DNA from 3 places in the Pseudoalteromonas sp. SR44-5 genome. Region 1 is predicted to be linked to each of the others. Evidence: predicted binding sites of a transcription regulator. Region 1 holds the regulator's gene; each other region holds the start of a gene.
The links. Region 1 encodes sigma-54, which starts transcription at its own class of promoters, with help from an activator protein. Its sites were predicted from a motif close to GTTGGCACGNNNNTNGNNT; they were not measured.
Positions count from the first base shown of each region.

Region 2: H5154_RS18520 (TorF family putative porin) is a predicted target of sigma-54. The motif match lies at 4,253-4,271, and genes of this name have one in related genera.
Region 3: H5154_RS13430 (PA2169 family four-helix-bundle protein) is a predicted target of sigma-54. The motif match lies at 3,150-3,168, and genes of this name have one in related genera.

Region 1 covers NZ_JACJDT010000061.1:12,091-18,101, reverse strand. The annotation lists gene rapZ (RNase adapter RapZ) at 1-748, opposite strand, end outside; gene ptsN (PTS IIA-like nitrogen regulatory protein PtsN) at 769-1,221, opposite strand; gene hpf (ribosome hibernation promoting factor) at 1,226-1,513, opposite strand; gene H5154_RS21045 (RNA polymerase factor sigma-54) at 1,542-3,038, opposite strand; gene lptB (LPS export ABC transporter ATP-binding protein) at 3,105-3,830, opposite strand; gene lptA (lipopolysaccharide transport periplasmic protein LptA) at 3,827-4,360, opposite strand; gene lptC (LPS export ABC transporter periplasmic protein LptC) at 4,350-4,904, opposite strand; gene kdsC (3-deoxy-manno-octulosonate-8-phosphatase KdsC) at 4,901-5,452, opposite strand; gene H5154_RS21020 (KpsF/GutQ family sugar-phosphate isomerase) at 5,452-6,011, opposite strand, start outside.
Region 2 covers NZ_JACJDT010000045.1:24,189-30,199, reverse strand. The annotation lists gene rplN (50S ribosomal protein L14) at 1-209, opposite strand, end outside; gene H5154_RS18535 (AsmA family protein) at 487-2,427, opposite strand; gene H5154_RS18530 (helix-turn-helix transcriptional regulator) at 2,570-2,761, shown strand; gene H5154_RS18525 (hypothetical protein) at 2,919-4,082, shown strand; gene H5154_RS18520 (TorF family putative porin) at 4,372-5,049, shown strand; gene H5154_RS18515 (aldo/keto reductase family oxidoreductase) at 5,189-6,011, opposite strand, start outside.
Region 3 covers NZ_JACJDT010000023.1:55,999-62,009, forward strand. The annotation lists gene H5154_RS13425 (TonB-dependent receptor) at 1-2,486, opposite strand, end outside; gene H5154_RS13430 (PA2169 family four-helix-bundle protein) at 2,662-3,108, opposite strand; gene H5154_RS13435 (LysR family transcriptional regulator) at 3,283-4,221, opposite strand; gene aceK (bifunctional isocitrate dehydrogenase kinase/phosphatase) at 4,237-5,955, opposite strand.

The sequences.
Region 1 (6,011 bases):
CACCGGTGCAACCAATAGCAATTGTTAAGTAACTGCGGTTATTACGCTCCAAATGCGGTAACCAAGTTTGTACAAAGGTTTGGATCTGCCAAGTGAATTTTTGTACGATACTATGGCTGGCTAAATAATCTTTTACTGGCTGATCAAGGCCTGTAAGTGGCTTAAGCTCAGGCTCCCAATGTGGGTTTGGTAAAAAGCGTGCATCAAAAACATAATCAGCTTCTTTTGGGATACCATATTTAAAACCAAATGATTCAAAGGTAATGATTAGTTTTTTATCTTTTTTCCCTAAAATCTTTTCACGGATTGACTCTGCAAGCTGGTGGACACTCAGATCAGTGGTATCAAGTATAAAGTCAGCGCGAGTAGTTAATACATCAAGTAATACTTTTTCTTGCTTGATAGCTAAATCCAGTGGCAAAGAGTCCAAAGATAATGGGTGTAAGCGGCGAGTTTCAGAAAAACGTTTGATCAGGGTTTGATCATCACTGTCTAAATAAAATAGCGTCGGATTTGCAAAACCAGGCAAGTATTCAAGAATATCGTTAAATTCTTCCTGCTCTTTCGGTAAATTACGGACATCAATACTGACGGCAATTTTGTCATAATTATCAGAGACACTGCGCACTAATGAAGGTAATAAGTTTACCGGAATATTATCTACACAATAATAGCCAAGATCTTCTACTACACGCAGAGCAACAGATTTACCTGAGCCAGAACGCCCACTGATGATGATTAACTCCATGTAAATTCTCCTTCATTTGGCTACGATTGCGCAGCAATTACGTGATACAAATCTTGGTCTGTTTTTGCGCTACGTAGTTGTTTACAAAAATCTTTGTCGTTGAGTTTATCAGCAATTGTGGCTAACGTCTTCAAATGAAGTTGGCTATCACCATCTGGCACGATGAGAGCTACAAATATATCAACTGGGCGATTATCTATCGCATCAAAATCAATCGGTGATTCACTCACTATAATTATTGCTAGCGGGTTTTCAACACCACTCATACGGCCATGAGGAATAGCAATACCACGACCAATACCCGTACTACCTAGTTTTTCTCTCGACAGTAGTGCGTTGAGGATTTCTTGTTGTGATAGCTGAGGAAGTTGTTCATGAGCCAATTGGCTGATAAATTCAATGATCCGTTTTTTGCTATTAAAAAGGACCGCAGCTTTACTGCAGTCCTGGCAAATAAGTGAGCTTAATTTCATAGTGTTAGTGTCGAGCGTGCTTCTCTTTGTGTTTAATTACCTGACGGTCAAGTTTGTCGATTAGTCCGTCAATGGCTGCATACATGTCTTGGTGCTCAGTTGAGGCAAATAATTCAGCGCCACTGACATGTAATGTGGCTTCTGCTTTTTGGCTTAGCTTTTCTACATCAAGAATGACATGGACATTATTGATATGATCAAAATGCCTTTCAAGCTTGGCAAACTTATTGTTTACATAGTCTCTTAATGAATCAGTAATTTCTACATGACGACCAGTTAAATTTAGTTGCATAAGCATTTTCCTCTTGTGATTTTACGCCTTAAATCAAACTTTTACGTTGATTTGACGGTGGAATAGCCAGTGACTCGCGGTATTTTGCAATAGTCCGTCTAGCTACTTTGATACCTTGCTCTGCCAATATATCTGCAATTTTACTATCACTCAATGGTTTCGCTGAGTTTTCTGCACTGATCAATTTTCTGATCAATGCTCGAATGGCTGTCGATGAGCATTCGCCGCCGTTCTCAGTACTTACATGGCTCGAGAAAAAATATTTTAACTCAAATATACCACGAGGGGTATGCATGTATTTTTGGGTGGTTACACGAGAAATTGTTGATTCGTGCATCTCAACCATTTCGGCAACGTCGTTTAGTACCATAGGGCGCATGGCCTCAGGGCCATGCTCAAAGAATCCTTGCTGCTGTTTAACAATGCAGTTGGTTACTTTGAGTAACGTCTCGTTACGACTTTCTAGGCTTTTAATAAACCATTTAGCTTCTTGCAAATGCGAGCGTATAAATTGGCTGTCAGTGCTTGATTTTACAGAGCGTGACATCGCCGCATATTGGCTGTTCACTCTAATTTTTGGCATGCTGTCTGGATTGAGTTCAACCACCCAGCGACCTTTAATTTTTTTCACCGAAACGTCAGGAATAACATACTCTGATTCTTCGCGTACTATGGTATCCGCAGGCTTTGGGTTAAGGCTGTGGATCAGTGTCATTACTTCTTTTAGTTCATCTTCTTTAAGCTTAGTCTTTTTCATCAAAGTGCGATAGTCACGACTAGCTAATAAATCGATATGATCAGTTAAAATCATTTTTGTCTCGCTAATCCAAGGAGTTGCAGGATCAAATTGATTTAATTGAATACATAAACATTCTTGTAGGCTGCGCGCAGCAATACCAACAGGGTCAAACAACTGAATGCGTTTTAACACTGCTTGCACTTCGTCGAGTTCGATTTCTTCTTCGTTATTACCTTGATTTAAGCTTTCTGCGATGTCTTCGCAGCTCAAGGTTAAAATACCTGAATCGTCAACGGCTTCAACAATCGCAATGGCAATGGCTTCATCGGTTGGACTAAAAGGTGTGAGTTGTAATTGCCACATTAGATATTCGTGCAAGGTTTCAGTTGAGGCACCTTGATAAATTGACTCATCTTCAGGCATTGGCCCAGATGACGTATTTGGCGCAGCACTCATGTATTCGTCCCAGGTGACGTCCATAGCCATTTCGTCACTTAAGGTCTCTTTACTTAATGCTTCGCTACTTTCTTGTTCATATTCGCTTGGCTTGTCGTCTGCTGATGCGCTAACGGTTAAGTCATCGTTATCTTGTTTTTGTTCGTTTTTACCAGCCGTGTCGTCTGAATATTCATGTTCTTCTAGCTCTAACAATGGATTGCTGTCGAGCGCTTCTTGAATTTCTTGCTGGAGATCCAATGTACTGAGTTGCAATAAGCGAATTGCTTGTTGCAGCTGTGGTGTCATTGTAAGTTGCTGGCCCATGCGCAGCTGGAGTGATTGCCTCATGTATCTCTAACAATCCTTTTATTGTTATCATCGTTAAGTCTAGCAGATACTTAGCCGAGCGTGGCTTTATAGCCTAAATTGCTCGCCCAGGTAAACATCGCGGACTGTTTGGTCGGCGAGTACATGCTCAGGGGTACCTGATGCAATTAACTCCCCATGAGAAACTATGTAGGCTTTTTCACAAACATCAAGGGTTTCTCGTACATTGTGGTCGGTAATAAGCACGCCAATACCACGGTTTTTAAGGTGTTCAATAATCTTCTTTATATCTAACACTGAAATAGGATCAACGCCAGCAAAAGGCTCATCAAGTAAGATAAATTTTGGGTTTGCGGCTAAAGCGCGTGCAATTTCAACTCGACGACGTTCACCGCCAGATAATGCCATACCTTGGCTGTCGCGGATATGTTGAATGCTAAACTCATCAAGTAAGCTGTCGAGCGCTTCTTCTCTGGCTTGTTTATTCAGCTCTTTACGAGTTTCTAAAATAGCCATCAGGTTTTGATAAACAGTTAATTTACGGAAGATGGATGATTCTTGTGGCAGGTAGCCAATCCCTAACCGTGCGCGACTGTGCATTGGCAGTAAGGTGATGTCATTATCATCAATACTGATTTTACCTTTGTCGCTTGGAACTAAACCCACAATCATATAAAAGGTGGTGGTTTTACCAGCGCCATTAGGACCCAATAAGCCAACAATGCTGCCTGCGCTAACTTCTAAACCCACGCTTTTTACAACTTGGCGACCTTTATAGCTTTTTGCTAGAAATTCAGCTTTTAATGTACTCATGGCTGCCCTTTAGATTTGTCTTTTTTACTGTCTACTGGTACCAAAATGGTGTGCACACGATCGCTTGAGCTTGCGCCTTTTTCAGCACTGATCAGTTGCTGGTCCATATCATAGGTAATGCTTTTGGCATTGATTTTTTGACCTGCCTGAGTGACTTGTGCATTGCCAACCAAGGTTAAATAGCGCTTAGCGACATCGTAACGGACTTCATCAGCACTGGCACTCATTACTGTGCCATCAGTTTGTTTTTCTTCAAAGTAAGCCGGACTGCCAGTTGCGACAAGTAGTTGTTTGTTATCGCCTAAATCTTCGCGCTTATGGACTTCAAGTCGATCCGCTTTGATACGGCGGTTACCATGAATGATTTCAACATTTTTTTCAAAAATACCGATATTGTCTTTCAGTTGGGCAAGCTGCGTGTCAGCACTGATAGAGACTTGATCTGCAGGTGGTGTCGTATTTTCAGCAAAGCTTGCAAAAGCAATGAATAAGCTTGGTATAACAAGCAAGTGAGCAAATTTATTGGTCATAATATATGGTTCGCGTATGGTTAATTAGTTCTACCACTTCGGCTTTTAAGTCGGCATGGAGACCGCGCCCAGTGATTTTTAAATTTGGTCCGATTAATTCAACTGGTTGTTCTGAACTCATGGTTTGTAGTTCAATATCAACCTGAATATTATCTGCGTTTATATGTTCAATCATGGCATTATTGGTCAGGTTTTTAGCAACCACATTACCTTCTAAAATTAATTGATGATTTTCATATAAGGTGGCTTCATCGGCATTAATTTGCCACGTCTGCTGTTGATTATAGAGTGTAAAAATAGGTTGTTCAAAGTAAGTGAACCCTAACTGTTGGTAGAGTTCCATTTTTGCAGCTGTTACTTTGTGGCTAATTTTACCTTGTTCATCAAATGCGGTTTGTTTTAATGCCACCGCAGTATAATCAGGTTTTGCTATTATATCTTCTTGGTGTTGTTTTATGGCGGTACTTTGATAAAAATACGGATACCACAGCCATACCATGCAGCCGACAAATAATACGCATAATATTAAACGCGCACTATTCATGAGCTCGTGCCTTCGCTGGTTAATGATTTACCATTTTCGAGCATTAATAAATCAGTGAGTTCACGCACCGCCCCAAAGCCACCAGGTAGCATGGTTGTATAATGTGAAATGCGTTTGATTAGTGGATGCGCATCATTTACTGCCACCGCAAAACCAACCAATTCCATTACCGGCAAGTCAGGTCCGTCATCGCCTATGTAAGCGATTTGTTCATCGCTTAACTGCAATTTATCCTTGAGCTGTTGATAAGCTTGCAACTTGTTTTCTTGGCCTTGGTAAATATGCGGTACTGTCAGGCTAGTCATCCGTTGCTGAACTATCTGTGAATGACGACCGGTGATCACGGCAACTTCAAAACCGCTATTGATCAGTGCTTTGATACCAAAGCCATCTTTAGTATTAAACGCTTTGAGTTCTTCACCTTGGTTACCAAGATAAATACGACCATCTGAAAACACCCCATCGATATCACAGATCAGGAGTTTGATTTTTTGTGCTCGCTCGCGAGCATCATCTGAAAGTGGCTGATATAAGTCAGCAAACTGCATTATAAAACTCCTGCTTTGAGCAAATCTTGCATATTAAGAGCACCAATAGGGTGGTGTTTATCATCAACTACAATTAAGCCATTGATACGCTTATTCTCCATGATATTGAGTGCCTCGGCGGCAAGCATATCAGCAGTTGCAGTAGTGCAAGAGCGGGTCATGACAGTGCTTATCAAAGTACTGTGAATATCTATTCGTTGCTCTAAAATTCGCCGTAAATCACCATCAGTAAAAAGCCCTGCAAGTTGCCCTGTGTCATCAACAATAGCTGTCATACCTAAGCCTTTTGCCGACATTTCGATTAATGCATCTTTGATACATTGCTTATCATTGATCATAGGCGTTGCTGGGCCACTGTGCATAATATCTTTTAAACACAATAGTAAACGTTTACCTAAGCTACCACCAGGATGCGATAGCGCAAAGTCATCGGCGGTAAAGCCACGGGTTTCTAGCAGAGCAACGGCTATTGCATCACCCATCGCAAGTGTTGCAGTCGTGCTTGCAGTCGGAGCGAGTCCTAATGGGCAGGCCTCTTGACTTACTTTGATGCATACAT
Region 2 (6,011 bases), on a different contig from region 1:
CGAACGCCTTTCTTAGTACGCACAACTACCGCGTTTTTAACATCACCTTTCTTCACTTTACCGCGAGGAATCGCTTCTTTAACAGAAACTTTAATGATGTCACCAATCGCTGCATAACGACGGTGCGAACCGCCTAAGACTTTAATACACTGCACTTTGCGAGCGCCGCTGTTATCAGCAACTTCCAGCTGAGTTTGCATTTGGATCATGTTAATGACCTCCGGTGTAGTTATTACAACTGTCTTAAATTTGTTTAAAATCAAGACATTTAGGTTAAAAACCACTCAAAAAACAATCTAGTTGTCTCCCAAGGGCGGGCAATTGTATCAGCATTGCGGGGGTAGTGGTAGGTTATTTTTTAATTAATTTAGAATAACGAGGATGGTTGTTTTGTCGATGAAACATATTTTGCTATTTTAGCATTGATTATAAAACAATCAGGGCAATTTTATGCCCTGATTGTTTTATCACCGAATAAAATCGGCATTATTTGCCAAACAAACCTTTTAACTTATCTTTAATTTTATCTTTCGCTTTTTCTTTTACTTCATCTTCTGCCGCTTTGCTTACATCTAAGCTGATGCCAACATCATGAAATGGTCCTTTGATTCGTACTGGAATTTTAAAGCCGGTACTATCATCTTTGGTCCCCTGCCCTTCGAGTGAATCGACTATGCCTGTCACTAAGCGGTAGTTAACTGTCGTTGCGGGTAGATTAACATCCCCTTCACCACTAATACGTACTAATGGACTTAACAAACTCAGATCTGTGTTTTTACCTACGCCATTGGTAAAGTTAAAGCTACCCGTTAGCGCAGAGAAGTCAGTTTGCTGGGAATTATCAAAGCCAGTATCTAGCCCTTCGGATATTGCACCAAAGTTACCCTTAATTAGCTCTTTGCCTTTGCGAACCATTTCAGCAATGTTGGCGCCTTTTACTGCACCATCGGCAAATTCAAATGCTAGTTTACCCTGTAGGGCACTCATAAAGTCTTTTTGGCTCTGACCTGATGTTGCTAAGTCCCAATTGAGTGAGCCTTTGCCCATTAGCTTATCGAAGCCAGCGGCATCTGTCAGCAATGGTTGTGCGTCTATTTTATCTAACGAGAAGTTGGTGCTGATTTTGTAAGGAGCTTGTTTCGCATTAACTGTTACAGTGCCTTTACCATTACCTTCGTAGGCGGCAAACTTATCTAGGCTAATTTTCGCTACGCCTTTGTTAAGGTTTACAGTGAATTGATTAGCGCCAAGTTTGATTTCATTTGCTTTTAAGCCACTTGAACGGATCACCACATTCGCATCTAAGGCATTTAAGCCACTTAAATCCATTTTTGTGTCATCCCATACAATTGGTTTGGCTGGCTCGTCACTTTTAGGTTCTGGTTTCTCTGCTGGCGCTACCACCTCAGGTAAGTAAGGATTTAAGTCCAGCATACCTAAATCGATGTCAGCATTAACGGCTAAACGCTTACCTAAATTAAGCTCGCTTTTTCCTTTGATCTCTAATGCATCAAGAGTGGCGACTAATTCAGCTAGGTTGAACTTATCACCTTGCATACGCATTTTGCCGCTAACACTAAATGCATTAAAGGCGCTTTCTTTAGCGTTCAGCTCGACTCCCTGCCATTTAGCAATGTCTTTTACTGAATCACCACTGAGCGCTAATTGACCTTGAATCTCTTTACCTTGACCGGCTATTAAGCCTTTAAACTCAACATCAACTAACTTTGAAGTGACATCAGTTGTCACATTAAATGTATCACCTGCTATTGCTTTAGCTGGGTTATCAACTGTTACATCAAGCTCAAAGCGCTCTTGCATATAAGTGATCCCACCTTTGACTTCGAGTGATTTATGCAGTGAAGGCAGTAAGATAGCCAATTCTAAATCGCTAATTTGCTGTTTAGCTCCCGTTTGACCATCTAAATAAGTAAACGACCCACCATATATAGCTACTTCACCTAATTGAATATCAAATTTTTCAGGTAGTTTGACTGCCTCACCTGCTTGAGTTTGCTGCTCAGATTTCGTAGCTACTGCATCAAATAACTGCCAGTTAGCTTTACCATTTTTATCTGTTTCAAGCAGAATATTGGGTTCATTGATCACAAACTTTTCTAGTTTAAGTTCACCACCAAATAGCGAAAACCAAGGAATATGAACTGCAAGTTGCTGCATGCTTGCCATATCTGCACGTGAGCCAGTTTTCATATTGGCAAAATGCACATCTTCAAGTTCAAGCTTCAAAGAAGGAAAAACGGATAATGTTTTATCGCCTTTAATAGTTAAAGTACGCCCAGTGGTTTGCTCAACCTGCTCAGAGACTTTATTAAAAATGGCATCGGTTGGAATTAAAAACGGTGCAGCAATAATTAAAGCAACAAGCAATAATAATATGACACCAATAACTTTAAATAAGGTCTTCATGATGGTCCTTTCAAATGTGCAAATAATGTTCTTATCATAGCGGGAGTTAGCATTAAAATCATTGTGCAACGAAGAAAAATGCAATTTCCTGCATTCTACAGTGAATATATGAATTGTTACTGAAACATTTTGATACCTTTAGCTGCAAAACCATATAGCTGAATTTCGCAAAGCCGCGGGGCTTTCACAGCAAGAGCTAGCCGATGCTAGCGCCGTTTCACGCAAAACAATCAGCACGGTCGAAACATCACGCTTTACACCTTCAGTGATCATTGCATTGAAGATAGCTCGGCAGTTTGAAACTACTGTAGAGCAGTTATTTTCACTTGAATAAGCAGATTAAACCCTTTAAATGCAATCTTGTGCAGATTTAACTTATCAAGATTGCATCCCCTGTATTCTTCGGTATGATGCACAGCCCTGTTGTTTTAAGACGTTTTGCGCTAAAATTAAACAACTGAAAAATGTATTTAACCGGAGTACCATCAGGCATGAAAAAATTGCTCATTTCACCTTCACAAATGGCATTAGGCGAACAAGAAGGCCATATTTATCAAAATATTCTAAAGCAGGCTTCTGAAATCAGCTTAAACCTGATGGCGGTGAAAATAGAAAATCATCCTGAAGACTTCTTAGGTTGGTGCTATGAACTACTTAATGCTAGCCGTGACCGTATTAATCATGATTTACTCGAAACCAATCAATTACCAATTTTAAAAAAGCTTAATGACTTATTAGTTTCAGCAATTAGCTTCTTACAATTGAAAACATTACGCGTAGCGCCTTGGCCTGTAGTTAGTGTATTTATAGAGCAGCATAAAGATGTGTTAGCCCTTGATGAACAGTTACGCCTTGCCAACTATATAGCTGGTATTCGCGAGCAATCACTGAAAGAGATGATCCCTGAAGATTTATTAGCATTTAGTGGTAAACATACTTCTGCACTGGATCCAAGTAGTTATAATTTTGATGTCGAATGGTTTAGCTCTACTAAAAGCGCCAAAGCTTTTCATCAAATGCTTGCCGACCTGCCGGCATTATTTGATGAAGCATTAGCACATATACCTTTAGAAGGTGAAGTAACTGAAGCTGATTACCAAGAATTTGTGGTCAAATATTTAAAAGCCTTTACTGATAGCAATGAAAAGCCAACGCTTGCACCGGCAACTCGTCTATTAGCAATGCGCCGCCCAGATGTTTTTACACCAATTAATAACACCCGTTTAGATGCACTTTGTTCAGCATTGGCTATTACTAAATTAAATAATCGTGACTTTGCGCGTTATTGGCAGGATATTGTCCAAGCAGTTCATGGTATGTCTTGGTTTAAAATGGCAAGTGGTGACAGCGAGCTGGATCAACAACTTGTTGCAATCAAAGCATTAATTCCGTGCTTTTTCTATCATGCAGACAAAAACACGCCTGAAAACTCTAACTACATCAAGTTATTGAGCAAGCCAAAGCGTACAACTACCACTGGCACTAGAAAAGTGCGTCGTGGTAAAGAGTCTGCTGAAATACTTGTTGATCGCGCACTTGCTGCTGACGATATGCCTGAGCATATTCGCGCAAAGCGTGATTCAATTATCAGCGAAGTACAAAAAGGCCGTGGCGTGAACGAAACAATCAGCCTAATGCGTACTATTTTTGGTTAAACCACAGTAAAAAATACAAAAACCCGCTGCAACTGAGTTGTGCATGCGGGTTTTTTTACGCACCAATAAAGTGCGCAAGCTTCGTAAAAAACAATCTCCTCCTTTCACTATAAATATTTATACCTTTGTTTATAAAGTAATTTAAATATAAATTATTGCTTTTCATTTAACTTGGCACAAGCAGTGCTATTACCCTAGTAGACAACTAAAAATAGGATCCGCAATTATAGACTGCAATCTAATTAATAATTGCGAGCCAAAAAATCAGCATAACAACAGGATACCAAACATGTTAAAACTAAAATCAGCAATTGCGATCAGCACACTTGTACTCATGGGTGCAACATCTACAGCAGCATATGCAGAAGTAACAGCCAATGCCGCAGCAACTTCAAACTACTTATGGCGTGGTCAAGAACAAACCGGTGGTGATGCTGCAATTTCAGGTGGTATTGATTATGCCAACGAATCAGGTTTTTATGCTGGTACTTGGGCTTCAAATGCAAGCTGGGCCGATGAAATGACCTACGAGCTTGATCTCTATGCTGGTTTTGGTGGCGATATTAATGAAAATATGAGCTATGACGTTGGCTACATCTATTACGCTTACCCTGATGCAGCTTCTGGCGCAGACGCTGATTTTTCTGAAATTTACGGTAGCATCAGTATGGGTGGCTTTAGCTTTGGCGCATCAGTTCTTGCAACTTCAGCCGCAAGCGGTGATGGCACAGACTTTGGTGATTCGTTATACCTGACTGCAGATTACGGTTTCGCAGTTGGTACTAATGGCACTGAAATGGCCTTACACTTAGGCCACTACTCTGGTGATTTTATTGGTGATGACGATATCATCGATTACGGTGTATCTATCTCTAAAGATGGCTTCACTTTTGGTCTATCAGATACCGATATGGATGACAGTGATATTAAGGCTTACGTTGCTTTTTCAATGGACTTTAGCCTATAAAAAGAATGTGTTACTTGCTGCAACACTAAGGGCCGTAAGGCCCTTTCTCGATCTTGGTAAGCGGTAAGCGGCTAAGTTCATATTTTATATCAAGACTTACCCTCAACTCAGACTGCTTATAGCTTAAAACTTACAACTCCTATGGCACACTGTGCCCTGTTGAACCTTGCCAAATACGATACCATTGTTCACGACTGAGTTTTAACTGCTTAGCGGCAACAGCCGATTTAACACGCTCAATGTTGCCAGTACCCAGTACCACTGATGGGGAACTTGGGTGCATTAATAACCACGCGTAAACCACTTGATCAATAGAACTTGCACCAATTTCGCTGCCGACTTGCTCAAGTACTTGACGCAGGCGAATCGCTTTTTCATCATTTTCTGCAAAAATGCGACCGCCAGCCAAAGGTGACCAACACATAGGTTTAATATCAAGTAACTGACATTGGTCTAAACTACCATCATCAAGTGCTTGCATTTCATACGGTGAAAATTCAATTTGATTGGTCACCAATTCAAAATCAAGACGCGACTGCAATAAACTTAGTTGTGATGGCGTAAAGTTTGATACACCAAAATCGAGTACATCACCATTTTGCTTAAGAGTAGTGAATGCCTCAGCTACTTCGTCTGCATTCATCAAATAATCAGGGCGATGAATAAGTAATGCATCTAATCTATCGGTATTAAAATGCTTTAACGATTGCTGTGCTGAGCTAATAATATGTGCGGCACTCGAATCGTAATGATTAGCTTGGCCTGCTAACCCTAAGCTTGCAAAAGCAGGTTTGATACCACACTTAGTAATAATTTTGATCTCATCACGAATACTTGGCTTTAAAGCTAAAGCTTTACCAAACTCTGCCTCACAACCATATCCACCGTAAATGTCAGCGTGATCGGTGTGCCTTACACCGGCTTCAATTGTTTGCTCAAGAAAAGTTAAACACTGTTGTGGA
Region 3 (6,011 bases), on a different contig from region 1:
TCGGCACGATTGGGAATGCTCATTTGTGAATCCATAAATGTTGCATTGGCCATCATGCCAAAATTTTCGAGGGTTTTTGTCACAAAACCTAAATCCCGGTTGAATGCCATTTCAATACCTGCTAGCCAAGCACTGTCACCATTCTCCGGGCGGATGATATTTACCCCACTGTTACTGCCAAAGTCGCCAATAGTGCTGCTTTGGAAAATGGGATCGCTTATATCTTTATAGAATAATCCAGCTGAGACTAATCCAACGCGTTCAAAAAAGTGTTCAGCCATAAAATCGATATTATTAGAGTATGTGGGTTCAAGCTCAGGGTTGCCGGTGATTAACTCATTATCGGCTTCTAAATAGGTTGCCCCTGGGGTTAATGAACCAAAGTCAGGACGAGAAAACGAGCGCGTTAACGCAAGACGATAGTTTGTCTGCTCAGTGCTGTGATAGGTTACATGTAGGGCTGGGAGCACTGATAAATAGTCATTTTTAGCACTTGTTGGCACGACACGACTTTCATCTGCAAGATAGATATAACCATCCACGTTAGTGTTTGTTTTCGTAAGGCGTAAGCCGCCAACCATCTCCCATTGCGAGTTTATTATATAGTTTGCCATACCATAGAGTGAAGTATGTTGCTCATTCACATCAAAGTTGCGCCCTAGAGCTCCTCCGTTTTCAATTAATGCTGATTCAGTCTTATCAAGTACAAATTTGCTTTTATTCGTATTCCAAAACTGAGCTAAGTCATCCGTAGAGGCAACTTGAGAGAACTGATTTTGATAGTCGATTGAAAGTTCATTTAAATAATCACTGCGCCCAGGTTGATCTGATAAAGCAAAGTCATTTAAAGTTGGCGCAGGGCCATGGTTGGCTTCATCCCATGCATAAAACTCATCACTGAATCGCGCAACTCGTTCTTTATCGCGATATTTAGCACCCACTTTTACGGTAATATCGGTATCTATTTGCCATTCAAAATCAGTACTTGCAACTATTTTATCTTTTTCTTTTACATATACTTTATACAGCTCTACCCATGAAAGTTTTGTTTGAGCAGGGTTAAATGAAAAGTCGGTGGGCAGGTGGGTACTAATAGCATTCCAGGGATCATTGCCACCATCAATTGTGTTGTAGGCGTAATTTTTACCAGTGTTTCTATCCTCTAAACCCTGATAACCGACATTTTTTTGATCAAAGCGAACAACAAAATAACTGTTATCTTCACCGTTTGGTGTATTGCCATAGCGAAATTCATTTTCGTAACTAGAAAGCTTCCAGTTAAGCGTTTTATCGTAGCCAAAATAATGTTCTCCAGCTAGCTCAAAACCGGTCATTTCGGTGATTAATTCATTGCGAATATGTTGTACTTCAGCGCGGTCTTTATCGAAGCGCATACGGTGTTTATAGTGAGTTTCATCATCAATTAAAGTGCCATACATTGCGGTTGCACTGAGTGTGCCCTGATCTAATTGATATTCAACAGCGCCATTTAGACCATATGTTTCACGGGTGCCTGTATAATCGCGCAGTTCAAGACGATAGATCCCGATGCCATCATTACCTCGGCGAGGCTCAAAGTTATCTGTTGCCCAATCACGTTGCCACGCGGTGGCATTGATTAAAAAGCCTAATTTATTGTCAAGTAAACGATCGCCATAAAGCACGTTAGCTGAATAGTTAGTCCCCCCAGCAAGTTCATTTTGACCAATAGCGAAATTAGTATTAAATACAAAATCATCAGGGGCCTTTTTAGTTATGAAGTTTACATTACCGCCAATGGCATCGCCTTCCATGTCTGGGGTTAATGCTTTAGATACTTCAACATACTCAATCAGCTCACTGGGAAAAAAGTCAAAAGCTGTGGCTCGGCTGGTGGTTTCCTCTTCTGCTGTTGGTAGTCTGTCGCCATTTATACTTGCTGAACTCCATTGTGCTGGTAAACCACGAACTGCAACAAAGCGGCCTTCACCTTGGTCTCGCTCTATTGAGACACCAGGAATGCGTTGTACAGCTTCAGCAGCATTTCGGTCGGGGAGTTTACCAATACCATCTGCAGAGATTATATTTTTTATACTCTTGGCGTTTTTTTGATTGTTTGCTGCTGCCATCTCGCCGCGCTGAATTTGCCCTACGGCAATTATCTCTTCAATGGTGTCATTGTTAGCTGCAAATAGTGTGATTGGTTGTATTTTTTTCACTTCACCATCGCCAATGGTTAGGTCAATAAAGTATGGTTGATAGCCTAAATAAGTAATTTTTAGTTTGTAATTTCCTGCATCAAGTTTTGGTAGTTCGAATTGCCCTTGATAATCAGTGACAGCAGTTTTATCGGTCCCGACAATGGCAATTAATGCGCCAGGTAATAGTGATTGATTGTCTTTAACTGAGCCTACAAAAACGGCATTTTGGGCTACGGCATTTTGGTTAACAAATAACGTACTGGTGCACAGTAAGATAGCTGTTGCTATTGCATTTTTTTTCATCATTAGTTTTACCTTAAGTTTAATCCTGGTCTAGACCAGCTGTGATAAAGGTAATAATAGAGGCTAATGTTTACAATTACGTGACAGAATTATTTTTTTATTGTAGAAGTTTTTTGTCATTCTTTATTAGGCATAAAAAAACCCAGCACGTGGCTGGGCTTTGACTTAACGAATTATATTAGTGCTTTTGTTGCATGCGGCTCATTTCTGTATGGCAGCTTTGCATTGTCAATAACACTTTAGATAATGCCGCTTCACAGTCATGTGGCTGTGGCTTTTTCATAGCGGCTTTAATTTCTGCAAGTGTTTTATCTTCCACTTCTTCAAGCTCTTTAACGTAGGTTTGGTCGTTATCTGAGCTAAATTTAGTGATAAGCGTGGTATACGCGCGGCGAGCTTCAACAGCAAAAGAAGAGCCATCTTCACGCTCTCCTTGCTCATTGATTGCATAAGGCTGAAGGTTTTCAACACTCACTTTACGGGCATCTATCATACGTTGGAAAAGTGCGCCAATTGCTGGATCTTGAACTTTCTGTTGGGCTTTTTCATAAAAGTCGATGCCGCTGTTCATTACTTGGATAATGTCAGTGATATGATTAACGTCTTGTCCTTGATGGGTATTCATAATTATGACCTCTTTAAGTTTAATGAAATTCACATTAAGCAAAGCAAGTCATGTTCCAGTATAAAAAATAATTATAACTAGTTGTATTTTATGTGGTAAAGAAAGCTAGCGGGAACTGGAATGCTTACTAAGCTAAGCTCAGTAAGCAAATTTTACACAGACTATGTAAGAGTGTTATTTTAACTCATCAGCAACTTCGGCTACTTTTTGGCGTAACCAAATATGGCTGGCATCTCTGTGAAGTAATGGGCTCCAAATCATATCTAACTCAAATGGTGGTATAGGGAAGGGAGGCTCCAGAATTTGCAAACCAGGATCATCTAAATAAATATTAGCGGCTTTTGAAGGGAGTGTCGCAATCAGGTTCTTCTCTTTCGCTAGATGTATTGCAACGTGGTAATTACGGGTGAATGTGGCAATATTTCGGTGTTTACCAAAGTGGGCGAGCGCTTCATCAACCCAGCCAAGTTTTTGTACGTCTTTAGGATCCATACCAACCCCGACACCAAAACCTGTTTTACTTACCCAAATATGCCGAGCTTTTAAATAACTATCGAGGCTAAAATTTTCAATGATCGGGTTGTCAGCTTTTACTAAACAACAAAAGCTATCTTTCCAAATACGTTTGTGATGAAACGACTGCGGTAGGTTTTCGAAACGATTTATTGCCATATCAACTTTACCGTTTTCTACATCATGAAAAGTAACATCACTTGGAGTGAGAATATCGAGTGTGGTATCCGGCGCTTCATCGTGTAATTTACTCAGTAGCTTAGGTGCTAAGGTGCTGGCAGCATAGTCACTGGCCATAATCCTAAATACCCGTTTGCTTTGGCTGGCCTCAAATTCACGGTTTGGTGCAAGCGTTTCTTCTAATGTCATTAAGATGCCACGGATCACCGGCTGCAATTCAATAGCTCGTTCAGTGGGCACCATACCATCACTGGTGCGTACTAAGATCGGATCGTTAAACAGGTTACGTAAACGTTTTAAACCATTACTCATTGCCGGCTGTGTAATGCTAAGCTGGTTTGCGGCGCGAGTAACATTACATTCGCGTAATAATGTGTCGAGATAAACGAGTAAGTTTAAATCTATTTTACTGATATTCATTGTGTGTCCTTTCGTCTACCATTGATGGATAAAACGCTGCGCTGCTGGATAAGGGTAGATATGGCTAACGACCCCTGCTTTTATATTTCGTTGCGCTTGCTGCCAAAATGCGACGTCTAATAGTTCTGGATGTGTTTGGCTGAAAACTGCTTTGTATTGCGGGTTCGGCATTACAAAAGTGCATAACTGCTCTGGAAATACATCTTGTGGTGCCACAGAGTAACTTTGCTCATTGGTTAAGTAGTCATCATAACTTTTGGCTTTAGGCAGTGCTCTAAAGTTCATGTCTGTTAAATATTGCACTTCATCATAATCATAAAAAATAATGCGTTTGTGTTTACTGACACCAAAGTTTTTAAGCAACATATCGCCTGGGAAAATATTAACGGCGATCATTTCCTTGAGTGCTTGGCCATATTCTGCAATGGCAACAGCGGCATCTTCAGTATTAGCTTTTTCTAAATATAAATTCAGTGGCGTCATGCGTCGCTCAATATACATATGTTTGATGATCAGTAAGTCGCCTTCGATGATCATTGATGAACCAATAGTTTGTTTAAGCTGTGCAAGCAATGTAGCGTTAAAACGCGCAACAGGGAATACGACGTTAGAATACTCTATGGTATCTGCCATACGACCAACCCGATCATGGCTTTTAACTAATTGGTAGCGTTTGAGAACGGTATCGCGGCCAAATGGTTTACTTTCACCAAATTTGTCTTTAATTATTTTAAATACATAATCAAATGAAGGTAGGGTAAATACCATCATCACCATGCCCGGTGTGCCAGGGGCAATCACAAAATCATCACTGGAGCGTTGTAAATGGGTTAAAAACTCGCGATAGAACTCGGTTTTACCTTGTTTATGAAAGCCAATGGCATTGTAAAGCTCTGCTAAGGTTTTGTTGGGCATTAGTTGGTTTAAAAACCGAACTAATGCGGAAGGAGCGTGGGTTTCAACCATAAAATAAGCACGAGCAAAGCCAAAAATAACCCGCATTTGCGATGAGTTAGTCAGTAAAGCATCGAGATACAGACCTTGCTCTTGATGATGTAACACCGCAATAATAAATGGCTGCACACCACTTTGTGATACTACACGGCCGACAATATAGGCTGCTTTGTTGCGATAAAACGGCGTTTGTAATATGTCAAAGCGCATTTGCCACGCACGGTGATGGGTGTCGGGTGCTTGTTTATAAAACGCTTTTACTAAAAGTCGTATATCGCGCTCTAAATTAACAAAATCGGCTTTAAAATCAAATTGATTAATTATTTTACGGATAGTGGGCTTTAAGCCGTCTACAACAGGAAAGTAGCTGCGGTATTCTGCTTCTACAGGAAGCGCAGGAGCATCTGCCAAGGTGGCTTTTACAAAAATAAAATCATTATTAAAATAACGTCGATGAAATAAGCGGCAAAACACAGAGTTATAAAATGTTTCGGCTAATTCTGCTTGTGGATGAAACGTTAAAAAGTGCTGGTAGATTTGTTTTGTTTGCAGCCAGAGTGATTCATCCAATTGATTGGCTAATTGCTGATTTTGTAGTTGTTGGGTGGTTTCGTTAACCCGATCATCGTAATAAGTGATCCGCAAGCGACTAATGTCGTGCATTTTTGTCCAGTTTTTATTTGCAAATGCCAGAGGTGCTTGTGCGGTGATCTGCTGAAATAATTTATAATGCTTTTTAAAGCCATTTAAAATTAGCTCGGCAATGTTTTGTGGTTGCATGAACGGGTACTCCAAAATGACCTGTAGAGTATATGCTCTACACATGTTAAGAGTAT